Regions from separate parts of the Paenibacillus sp. TC-CSREp1 genome, predicted to be linked through region 3. Evidence: riboswitches for the same ligand, from Rfam matches in the RefSeq annotation. Region 3 holds a riboswitch; each other region holds the start of a gene.

Region 1 (4,074 bases), on a different contig from region 3:
AAATCCTAAAGAAGAAATACATAAATAAATTACACAACAAAGCTATCCACCAGCCGGAAGGCCCTAATATGACTATCGGGTCAAAATTTTAACAGACGTTAACATTTTGTCACAAAGCACGGCGTCAATGATGCTTTTATCCGTTATAATAAATTTAGTTGTGAAATTAGTGTCAAAGTACAGAATAAAATATCAAACGAACGATCATGAAGCGAAGATGCTCTTCGCCATCTTAAACTAACAGCGGGTGAGAAAAAATTGAAGCACTTAACATTGTTTAAATGGTTGACCGTATTAACCTGTCTTATTATGTTTCTGGCCACTTTTGGCGGCGGGATCGTAACCAAAACTGAATCAGGCCTTGGATGTGGTAATGAATGGCCTTTATGTAACGGAAAGCTCGTTCCTGCACATACTGTGGCCTCGCTCATTGAATACTCCCACCGTGCCGTGAGTGCATTGGCGGGCCTGCTGTCCATCGCTTCGTTTGTTGCCTTTTTGCGATTTGGCAAGCAGCGTCGTGATCTGCAGCTTTTCTCATTTCTGACCCTAGTATTTGTCATTATACAGGGGATTATGGGCGCTTTTGCCGTGGTATTCTCACAATCCTCTGCAGTCATGGCGCTTCACTTCGGATTTGCGTTAATTGCGTTTGCAAGCTCCTTAATGATGGCTCTCGGTATTCGGCAGGAAGCCAGGTACGGCGGTCTCGAACGACTGAACAGATATCCACGTGTCAGCAAAGGCTTCCGCAATCTGGTCTGGTTCTCAACCATTTACACATATCTGGTCGTGTATACAGGGGCATTTGTGAGTCATACAAACTCTGCTGGAGGTTGTTCCGGGTTCCCGCTATGTAATGGACAGATCGTTCCTGAGCTTTCGGGAGGGGTAGCTGTAGCATTTGCTCACCGTCTTGCTGCGGCATCGTTAGTGATTGTCATTGCAATTCTGGGACATTTTGCGTATCGCAAACATCCGGATAATCGGGAGCTGCGTACGCTGGGTGTGTTATCCGTAATATTGATTTTGATGCAAGTGGTTATCGGTATGTTTATGATGTGGACGATTAACCGCCCAGAGGTGTATATGTTTGTAGCACTCGCACATATGCTGGATATCGCTATATTATTCGGTGTGCTGACGTATATGAGCTTCCTGGTGTACAAACTGTATCGCCCGGTAAATCGCTTCTAAACTGAAGCAGCTGTCTATCTTAGAAAAGAATTCAGTTCCTGCACTTTTAACCCTGCACTTGCAGCCAGGCTGCACTATATTTGGAAAGTCCACCCTTCGGTGATACAGATTACTGGAGCAGGTGGACTTTTGTTTTTGTTTGATGTTTGAATCAACAGGGCAACCTAAACCAAGTTATAATGATTACAGTATTTGCAGCGGTTATTGGGGAGAGGTAGTGACTGTCCAGCAGCTGTGACATCATATATTTTGCATCATCAGTGGAAAGAGGAGGACATCTATGCTGCGTACGTTACTTGGTGAGAAACCGCGGGTCAATCAGGGTATTCTGAAGGAAGCGATGGATACGATGGCACACACGCTGGATTCATTTGAACGCCAGATGCATGTGGACCATGACCCGGAACATGATTACAGGAAGCTTTATATCTGGACGCAAGGGCTGATATCGTCATTGGATGAATTGGAGCAGAGTTATTTTGCAGCAGCCCATTTTCGTAAAAAAGTGGTTGCCGGCTCTACCGAAGATATGACCTCTGCCGAAAAGGCGGAGTATGCGCGTTATGTTTATTTTTATAAGGATGCATTTATTCGCTGCTTTGCCATCCTGGACAAACTGGGAACCGTTTTGAATGAAATATTCCAGTTGAATACTTCAAAGACGAAGGTGCATTTCTCTTATTATACGGTACTTAGGCAATTTGATTATCATCGGGAACACCATGCACTTGCATTGCAATTAATCAAGATCAAGGAAAATTATCGTGAACCCATGAGCAGGCTCCGCAAGCGGCGCAATATGGAGATTCATTACATGAACTCTGAAATGCAGGACGATCTATGGCAGCTGCATCAGACGATGAAGGGGAAAGTCAAGCTGGAGGATCTGGATCAGCATCTGCTGGAGATGCAGCAGGGTGTGGATATGGTCTGTGAAACTCTGCACACGGCATATCGATATATCACTCGAATCTGGCGTAAACAAGGCATGAGGCGATAATGGCATCAAGCTTTTACTCGTTTACCACAGTAGCTTAATGAAATAATACCCTTTGACAAATCGGAATACTTGGACTATACTGAGTTGCAGATCAGAAACTTACATGGATTTGTTATTTATCTAAAATGCACTATTTAATACAGTTTTGATATTGTAGCATTTAATGCAGTTTAATGATGTAATATTTGATGCAGTTCGATCATTATATATGATGAACTACAATAACCTATATAATTCTACAAAACATTATATTTCTCTTATCGAGAGTGGCGGAGGGACAGGCCCGATGAAGCCCGGCAACCGATCTGTGCTGATGACATGAATGTGTTTCATTACAGATGTTAGGTGCTAATTCCTACAGAATCATAGTGAATATGATTTTGGCAGATGAGAAGGTCATTTCACGTGAAGAGCCATCTTTGTATCTGCAAAGGGCTCTTTTTTCGCGTAAAAAGGGGAGTTTTCCCTTCCTTCGGGTAAAGATATATGTAGGTGATGGGGAAGGAGCCGTACTATTGATAGAACTGGTTGGATTAACCAAAACATATGGCAGGCGTGGAAAGACAACCACGGCGTTGTCAGAGCTTGATCTAAGCATCCAGAAGGGTGAAATATTCGGCGTTATTGGCCACTCGGGTGCGGGGAAAAGCACATTGATTCGTTGCATTAACTTGCTGGAACGTCCGACAGCAGGCGAAGTGTGGGTGGATGGCGTTAACCTGACGGAGCTTGGCAAAAGTGAACTTCAGCAGCAAAGACGCAAGATCGGCATGATTTTTCAGCATTTCAATCTGTTGTCTTCTGCCACAGTGTACGATAACGTTGCTTTTCCGTTAAAGCTGGTGAATACACCCAAGGATGCGATTGACCGCAAGGTGAAGGAGATGCTGGCTTTGGTCGGTCTGGAGCAGCACAGCAGCAAATATCCGGCACAGCTATCGGGCGGACAGAAACAGCGGGTTGGCATAGCACGAGCGCTTGCAAGTGATCCAAGTGTGCTTCTCTGTGATGAGGCGACCTCTGCGCTTGACCCGCAGACAACGAATTCAATTCTGAAGCTGCTCCTGGATATCAACGAAAAGTATAATCTGACGATTGTGCTTATCACGCACGAGATGCATGTGATTCAGACCATCTGCGACCGGGTGGCAGTAATCCATCAAGGTGGCATTGTAGAGCAAGGGCCGGTAACTGAAGTGTTCCTGAAGCCGCAGCATGCGATAACTCGGGATTTTGTGAGTCGTGATCGTGAAGGTGGACTGGCGCTGGAAGAAATGGTGCTTGCGAATGCCGGAACGGAGCTCGGAACAGGTGTATCATCCAAGCTGGTGAAAGTGTCGTTTTTGGGAAACAAAACGTATGAAGCGATTTTATCCAGAACGGTTCGCAAAACCGGCGTGGATTTTGCCATTCTGCAGGGCACAATCTCTACGATCAAGCAAGTTCCCTATGGTCAATTAACTGTAAGATTCGAGGGCGATGTTCAAGCCATTGAGCAGACGTTATCCGAGCTTGCTGCAGAAGGACTTGATGTGGAGGTGCTTCGTTAATGGATTTTTCAAAAGTAAACTGGGATGAGGTTGGCACCGCCTCGATTGAGACGTTACAAATTTTGGCCGCATCCGGCTTGTTCACCGTTCTGCTTGGTCTGCCGCTTGGTGTAATTCTGTTCATGACAGGGCGATCCGCATCAGCCAGATCTCGAGTAACCTATGTTGTTTTGTCTGTCATTGTTAACATCTTACGTTCTGTACCTTTTATCATATTAATTGTTGCTCTGATTCCAGTTTCACGTGCGCTGGTGGGGACAGCTACTGGGGTGCTCGGCGTCATTCCACCTCTTGTTATCTCTGCTGCGCCGTACTTTGCACGTCTCG
Region 2 (4,074 bases), on a different contig from region 3:
GATGCCGGTATTGCCTGAAGATTGCTTCTGCTGAATCTCGTATCCCGGATGATCGGACAATCCCGGATGGAATACTTCCGCAACCGCAGGATGCTCCAGCAGGAACTTCGCGATGGTCAGCGCGTTATATTCGTGACGCTCCATGCGAAGCGCAAGGGTTTTCATGCCTTTCATCAATTGATAGGAATCACTCGGCGATAACACCGCACCAATCGAATTATGAAGGAAAGCCATTTCCGCAGACAAAGCTTCACCTTTGGTAATAATAAGTCCAGCGAGAACATCATTATGTCCGCCCAGATATTTGGTAGCACTGTGAATGATAATGTCTGCGCCAAGTTCAATCGGACGCTGGAAGAACGGCGTGAGCAATGTGTTGTCCACGATCGTCAGCAGGTTATGGCTTTTGGCCCAGGAAGCTACGGCTTGTACGTCCGTGATCATCATAAGCGGATTGGTTGGTGTCTCGATAAATACAGCTTTGGTATTTGGCTGGTACACCTTCTCCAGCGCTTCCAGATCATTCGTATCCACGTAACTTGCCGTTACGCCAAAGCGAGACAGAATTCGTTCCAGCAGTCGATATGTTCCGCCGTACAGATCAAGTGAAACAATCAGATGATCTCCTTGGCTGAACATCGCAAAGATCGTTTGCAACGCCGCCATACCGGAGCTACAGGCAAAACCTGCATCACCGGATTCCAGTGCCGCTGCAGCCTCCTCCAGCACTTTACGTGTTGGATTGGTTGTACGAATGTAATCAAACCCGGTGCTTTGTCCCAGCTTCGGGTGACGAAACGCAGTGGATTGATAAATCGGAAAGTTAACGGCTCCTGTAACGGGTTCATTGATGGACCCAATCTGAGCTAAACGGCTTTCAATCTTCAACTTGTTATCTTCCATTACTGCATCCTCCTGTAATCACGATTAGATTTGCGGACCAATATCGTAAGGTGTTTCCTGATACACATAGTAATTGAGCCAGTTAGAGAATAATAAGTTGGCATGTGCACGCCAGGTAGCCGGAGGGAGTTGGGATGGATCATCGTTCGGATAATAATGCTTAGGCAGTGCGATATCCAATCCTTTGGCTACATCACGGTCATACTCCCATTTTAAAGAAAACGGATCGTACTCGGCATGTCCTGTAGCAAAAATTTGCTTACCATCCTTGGTGGCTACCAGAAATACGCCTGCTTCCTCGGACTCGGCTAAAATTTCAAGCCTGTCGTTTTTTTCGATATCCTCACGTCTTACGTCTGTATGGCGAGAGTGAGGCACATTAAACACCTCATCAAATCCCCGGAGCAGTGGAACATGGGGTTTGTTGATCGTATGCGGGAATACTCCAAAACATTTTTCATCCAGCGGAACTTTGGGTACATCAAAATGGTGGTATAAACCAGCCTGGGATGCCCAACAGATATGCATGGTCGACGTTACATTGGTTTTGGTCCATTCAAAAATTTCCTGAATCTCCTTCCAATAATTAACGTCCTCAAAATCCATTTGCTCCACCGGCGCACCTGTAATAATCATCCCGTCGAAACGGCGGTGCTGAATCTCATCGAATGTTTTGTAGAACATGTCCAGATATTCCTGAGACGTATTTTTGGAGGTATGAGATTTGGGATGCACAAGCACCACATCCACCTGAATGGGGGTGTTCCCCACCAGACGCAGCAATTGTGTTTCGGTGGTCTCTTTGGTAGGCATCAGATTCAGAATAGCAATGCGCAGCGGACGAATATCCTGCTTGTATGCGGACGTTTCGTCCATGACAAAGATATTCTCCCCTTCAAGCACTTCTTTAGCTGGTAGTGTGTCCGGAATTTTAATTGGCATGGTGAGTTGATTCCTCCTTGGTCGTCATAGATCACATTTGCCGCGAAAATCACTGCTGAGAAGTTGGGGCATACAACAAAGACCTCTCTCGGATTCCGAGAAAGGTCATATGTAAACAGATATGCGCCTCTCTCATCTCTCAGTTACAACAGCACCACGAGGATGCTTGGTCGCTGCAAGAATTAGCACCGTGCGGTATATCGCCGGTTGCCGGGTTTCATCGGGCTAGTCCCTCCACCTACTCTTGATAAGATTTCGCTGTATTCAATTATAATTCAAATTTATTAACTTTTACTTTAAAACATTCAGGCCCTCACGTCAAGATGCAGTTAGGTGTTTCTGATACCGAATTCGGAACCGATTCTACTCCGTAATCATACACTGCCTCAGAGCGCGAAATAGACACATTTTGCGCTTGAAAGCACTCTGGACCAGCGGTATACTAGACAAGTGTTTATAAGCCCTTATGTGAGAGGTGACATATTAAATGGATGGCGACCCGAGGCCCAATTGGCAGTCGATTTCCGAACAACTGCATAGAGAATGGACATCAGCATCGGCAGCGGGCCGTTTTTTCCGTTTGATTATAGATTGAACGTAAACAAGCGGAGACCTGTACATCGGGCTTCGCTGCCGACCGGCTGATCTGTTCTTTTGCGCCCATATTAATGATGAAATCCGCCACGATGGCGGGTGCAGAAGGAGTAGATTACATGAAAATCCGGTTGGTTAATAACGGTGTATTTATTCCGGTGGATGATATCCAGCAAGCGCTGACTCCACCGGCTGAAGGTTTTTACTGGATCGATGCAGACGTGGATGATCTGGCTGTGCTGCAGCCTCTGTTCTCCATGCATGATCTGGCTGTGGAGGACTGCTTGAGTGATGAGGAGCAGCGTCCAAAGATTGAAATTTATGAAAATCATTATTTTATCGTGATCAACAGCATTCGCTTTGATGATGAAGAGATTTTTCTGCGGGCAGTCAATCTGTTTCTCGGCAGACATTTCATTATCAGTGTAACGAAACAGAAGGTCAGTGAATTACGGATGCTGAAGCCGATCCTGTGGGAACAGGAGATCAACAGTCCCGATCGCTTTCTCTATTTGCTGGTTGACTTGATTGTAGACAATTATTTCACCGTTGGTGACCGAATTGAAGCTCGCATCGAGAAGCTGGAAGAAGACATTCTGATGCATACCAAGAAATCACATCTGAATGAAATTATCGGTTTGCGAAGTGAAATATTGTGGTTGAAAAAGGTGCTGGGGCCTCAGAAAGAGGTTATCAATACCCTGAACAAAAAAGACCTGCGTCTGATTGATGATCAGCTGCAAAAATACTTCAGTGACATTTATGAGAATGCCGTGAAAATTTCGGAAACGTTCGAAACGTACCGCGACCTGATGGGCAACTTGCGAGAAGCCTATCAATCCAGTATCGCAAACCGGGCGAATGAGATCATGCGCGTGTTTACGGCCATTACAACGGTCTTCATGCCGCTGACCGTGATTACCGGAATATACGGAATGAACTTTGATAACATGCCTGAGCTGCACTGGAGATATGGTTATTACGCCGTCATTGGCCTCATGATTACACTCGGCCTGACGATGTTCTTTATTTTTCGCAAAAAAGACTGGATTTGAAATGGAAGACGAAGCGCCCCTCTGCGGGAACGACTTCGTCTTTTTGGTATCTGTTTTTCCTGAGCACTACCGAGCTAACCAACATTACGTTCCGTTTCCACATGCCTGCGGAAACGGATGCGAATCATACGCAATCGTTCATATACCTGTTCAAGGCTACCTGTTTCCGGGCGCTCTCCTCCATAAACTTTATGTAAGACAGGCTTCAGAAACGTATCGCCCAATTCCTCATATGCACTCCAGACCGCCTCCTGTTCAGCCTCAGGCATCACAGCCAGCTCTACATCAAGCAGAGAGTCCGTATCGTAGCCTTCCAGATCCAGCGTCTCCAGCAGTTCAATTAACTCACGGCGGGATAAGCCCGAACGAATTACAATCTCCTCCAAAGTCTGACCATCCTTCATCCCCTGCAGCACATGTTTGCGCGTGAGAAATTTATCCAGCTCCTGCTTGTATTTCTGTTCCTTTTGCTTGTACAACCAGCTTTCGTACTCTTCCTCCTTCAGTACGGTATACACCCAATCCAGCGGGAACGATCTGGAACGCTCAATCCCGCTTGTCATTTCCAGCCATTCCAGCC
Region 3 (4,074 bases):
CGTATGGCCCAACGGAGCCAGCGACTATAGGGCGCGGACGCCCCAGCTTCTCGCCACCTGTGTGCTCACCTGTACGATTTTCACTCTGCTCTTTTCCCACGTTCTCGGCATGTCCCGAAGCGACTTCTGCACCTGGTCTCGTTGAACTGCCGCCTTCTACTATGACATCCTGCACTTCTGTCCACACGTCATCTCTCGCCTTTGCGGCCAGCTCTACCGTCTTGCGAATCAGCTCCAGTGCAGCCTGCTCTCCAATGCCACGCTTGCGGAAACCTTCGACAGTGGCCTGATAGCTTGAAGTAATTGCACAATCTGCTCCTGCACGGAAATAATCCGCGTGTACCTGCACAATGACATCCGGGTTCTCCAGCAGCACACGTGCAGACCAGAGCGGGTCATCCAGATTACAACCATGCTGCTCCAGCTCTGTAGCCAGTGCACCGTCCAGAATCATGAGTGGATAGTCGTTCAGAATACGTTGAATTACATTGATATCATTCGTTTGCTCCATTTTAGTCATGGGGTCAACCCTCTTTTCTTCTTCGTACGATCTGTCAGGTAATATACGATATAACACAGAATAATGAATGGAATGCCGCAGTATAAAGCAATTCGCTGTGTCGGATCAAAAGCAATGCCGATGCAGGAGGCCAGGCACAGCAAAAATGAAACGATAGGCACGATTGGATATAGCGGTGTCCGGTAAACCAGATCCTGCACTTTGTTTCCTTCACGCAGATACTGTCTGCGGAACATATATTGAGACACGCTGATGCTCATCCATACCGCCACTACAGCAAGACCCGAGATAGAGACAAGTGTAATATACACGGTTCCAGGTGCAATGATGCTGGACAGCAAAGCCAGTGCACCGCCAGCCATGCTGAGCACCAGCGCGTTGAACGGCACACCGCGTTTGGTCAAGCGGGCAAACCATGGAGAAATGGTCTTTTTATCTGCCAGTGACCATAACATCCGTGAGGAAGCATATAATCCCGAGTTAGCTGCGGACAGAATCGCTGTTAGAATAACAAAATTCATAATGTCTGCCGCATACGGAACACCGATCCGTTCCATCACGGCTACAAATGGACTCTCCAGCACGCTTGCGTCCGACATTGGCAGCAGCGCAGACAGAATGACAATTGTACCGATAAAGAAAATAATCAGACGCCATAATGTCGTATGAATGGCTTTTGGAATGTTTTTTTCCGGGTTTTCCGTCTCGCCAGCAGCAATACCAATCAGCTCTGTTCCCGAAAAGGCAAAGTTCACTGCCAGCATTGTCATTAATATGGCCGTGGCTCCATGCGGAAACCAACCTGATGCTGTAATGTTGGTAAACAGTGGCGCCGGAGACGCATCTGCCATCGGAATAATCCCAAACATGGCAGCACCGCCAATAATAATAAAGAGCACAATCGTCATCACCTTCACCAAGGAAAACCAAAATTCGGATTCGGCAAACAGTTTGACCGTGAACGCATTAAACAGAAAAATCATCAGAGCAAACAGACCGCTCCAGATCCAGACATTTATGGACGGGAACCAGCGCTGCATCAGCAGCCCGGCTGCCGTAAATTCAGAGCCCAACGCGACTGTCCAGGTCAGCCAGTATAGCCAAGCAACGGTATAACCTGTAGCTGGGCCGATATATTTGGCTGCGTAGCTGTGGAATGCACCCGTCTCTGGCATATATACTGATAATTCGCCCAGACAGAGCATAACCAGATACACAACAAGTGCCCCGATGAGATAGGATAAAATGGTACCGAGCGGTCCCGCCTGCTGAATCGTGTACCCCGAGCTGAGGAACAATCCCGTTCCGATGACGCCGCCAAGCGAAAGCATGACCACATGTCTCGTTTGCATCTTGCGCTGAAAATGACCTTTATCGCTGTTATTCTCCATATGACATACTCCCTGCTTCTTCATCCAGAACAAACAAAAAAGACCCACTCTTCCCGAAGAGTGCGCCTCTACTGACAAATAAAAACAACTGCTCCTATCTATCAGGCTTTCACCCGCTGGAATTAGCACAGTATCCTTCAGATCTGTTGCTGAGGTTTCTAAGGGCCAGTCCCTCCACCTCTCTGGATAAGAAAATGATTTTTTATAACTATATCGACTGCCACCTGATGTGTCAACATTTAAATAGAATTACACCTGAGTCGTATTCCATTACCATGCTCCCCTACATTATTCCAACAAGCTACTCTGTAGAAGACCCCGGATTCACAATTCTGGTCTTGATCTCATATGTGATGGGCACCTTCGCAAATATCTCATCCCAGTGATCCTTCACCCTCTTCCACGTCTTCGGATATTTAATTCGAATCGTGTCCCGAAAATCGGCAACATCCACCTGATACGTATGCTGGAGTTTATACAGCATCTGCTTAATCTGCTGCTCGACCAATTTTGCAAAATCCTTTTCCAGTTCATCCCGATACGCTCCCTTCTCCTCCTTCTCCGGGGATCGCCAATCCTCCATCATCCATCCCTCGGATTCGGCTTTAATGTGGAATGAAATGTTGTCACCATCCACTTTCGGAATAATCTTTGTTCTTTTCTTTTTGATCTCATAGACCACCGTAAATCCTTCTTTGCTGTAGGTCTTGATGACTCCGCCCTTTTGATTAGGTCTGAGCCAGGAAAGGGCCTCCAGATCCGTTTGACTAAGCTCACCAATAAATTTCTTGTCTTTAGCATCAAAAATGCTGCCGCCCGAGAACTTGTCCTCCCCGTTGTAGTTCAGTACATTCTGCAATAGAAAACTCGACCCGGATTGCATCTGGGCATCAAGCTTCGCGAGCGATACAGGCTCCAGAATTTTGTTGGAGACGTTAGAATTATTCGTAATCCCGGTGAGATAGAACGCCGGAATGCGTGATGGATCGTTAGAGGTTAGCACATCCACTGCCCGGTGATGGCTGATCAGTACCAGACAGTTCGGGCGAATATCGTTATCCCGCAGGATGAAATCCAGCAGCTGGTCCAACCCATACTTTTTGGCAATATCCTTGGAAATCACAATAACCTTGAGGTGATGTCCAATGAGCGGGCGATCACGGCGCAAGGCAAACTGACGGAAAATCTGCAGCAAGGAATCACCGGTAAGTCGTTCATTCAAATAGGACGTTTTACCGGATGCAGGTGAACCGGGCTGTTCACTTTTTTGGCTACTGGAGTACCCTGGGGCGATCTGAACGGTTGCTGTTACATTGTCCAGCTTGGGATAACGTCCTCCCTGCTCCGCAATTTTTTTCTCAAACTCGGTTTCTTGACCCACGTCAATACCCAGCGCAACGTACAAGCTCAAATCCTCGATCTCTCTACTGCTCCAGCAGCCTGAGAGTAGACTCAGGATGGTCACAACGCAAGCGATCCGTCCCAGCAGGCGAAAGAAAATCATGCGTGCTTGCCTCCTTTTTTACGTATCATGCTTATGATCAACAGGATCAAAGGCAAGATGGCGAACAACAGAACAGAAGCGTTACCCAGCATATCGCCAAGTGCGAAAGTTTCATCTACATTTTTCGGCATCATCGCCGCTATATATATAACAGGCAGCAGAACATACATAATCTTGCCCATTTTTTTGGTCTTGAATAAGTCACGAATGCCTACTGATGCACAATAATGGGTAATTGCAAACGTGGAAAAAATCTGCATAATCCAGATGACCAGCAGGAGCGATTCAAAGCGCTCAAAGATCAAGCCTTGTATTTCAAAGCTTCGCACCAAATCCAGCGTCGGCCATGTTCTCGTTTTGATTCCGTCAAGTGAAAGGCTTCCTACAACCATAACAACTGTAATGAGGTATATAGCAGTGGAGACAGCTATGCCCCATGTTATCGCTTTATTGCTTTTTTTCGGATTCTGCATATATGCCGTAATGACTAGCATAACCTCGTAACCTGTATAAGACAGCAGCGATGGCTTCAAGCCCTTAATGACCGGCAAGAGTCCTTCACCCAAAACAGGCCTTAAATTGCTGATCTCGAACAATTGATTGCTAAGCAGAATTTCCATAACAAAGATGACCAGTGTAATGGGCAGAATGATCTCAAA

Evidence for each region. Region 3 has a riboswitch for S-adenosylmethionine ahead of mmuP (S-methylmethionine permease). Riboswitches for the same ligand answer to the same signal wherever they lie in the genome.
Region 1: another riboswitch for S-adenosylmethionine. It lies ahead of ACQSGY_RS14425 (methionine ABC transporter ATP-binding protein); the one in region 3 lies ahead of mmuP (S-methylmethionine permease).
Region 2: another riboswitch for S-adenosylmethionine. It lies ahead of metA (homoserine O-acetyltransferase MetA); the one in region 3 lies ahead of mmuP (S-methylmethionine permease).

What each region holds. Positions count from the first base shown of each region.
Region 1 is NZ_JBNOKM010000008.1:262,561-266,634, reverse strand. Features, by position in the region: gene ACQSGY_RS14435 (COX15/CtaA family protein) at 310-1,197, shown strand; gene ACQSGY_RS14430 (Cthe_2314 family HEPN domain-containing protein) at 1,478-2,197, shown strand; SAM riboswitch class I at 2,452-2,591, shown strand; gene ACQSGY_RS14425 (methionine ABC transporter ATP-binding protein) at 2,713-3,747, shown strand; gene ACQSGY_RS14420 (methionine ABC transporter permease) at 3,747-4,074, shown strand, end outside.
Region 2 is NZ_JBNOKM010000003.1:304,184-308,257, reverse strand. Features, by position in the region: gene ACQSGY_RS06245 (aminotransferase class I/II-fold pyridoxal phosphate-dependent enzyme) at 1-903, opposite strand, end outside; gene metA (homoserine O-acetyltransferase MetA) at 928-1,845, opposite strand; SAM riboswitch class I at 1,975-2,099, opposite strand; gene corA (magnesium/cobalt transporter CorA) at 2,559-3,494, shown strand; gene ACQSGY_RS06230 (HRDC domain-containing protein) at 3,569-4,074, opposite strand, start outside.
Region 3 is NZ_JBNOKM010000022.1:14,314-18,387, forward strand. Features, by position in the region: gene mmuM (homocysteine S-methyltransferase) at 1-511, opposite strand, end outside; gene mmuP (S-methylmethionine permease) at 517-1,911, opposite strand; SAM riboswitch class I at 2,003-2,104, opposite strand; gene ACQSGY_RS26110 (Ger(x)C family spore germination protein) at 2,213-3,415, opposite strand; gene ACQSGY_RS26115 (spore germination protein) at 3,412-4,074, opposite strand, start outside.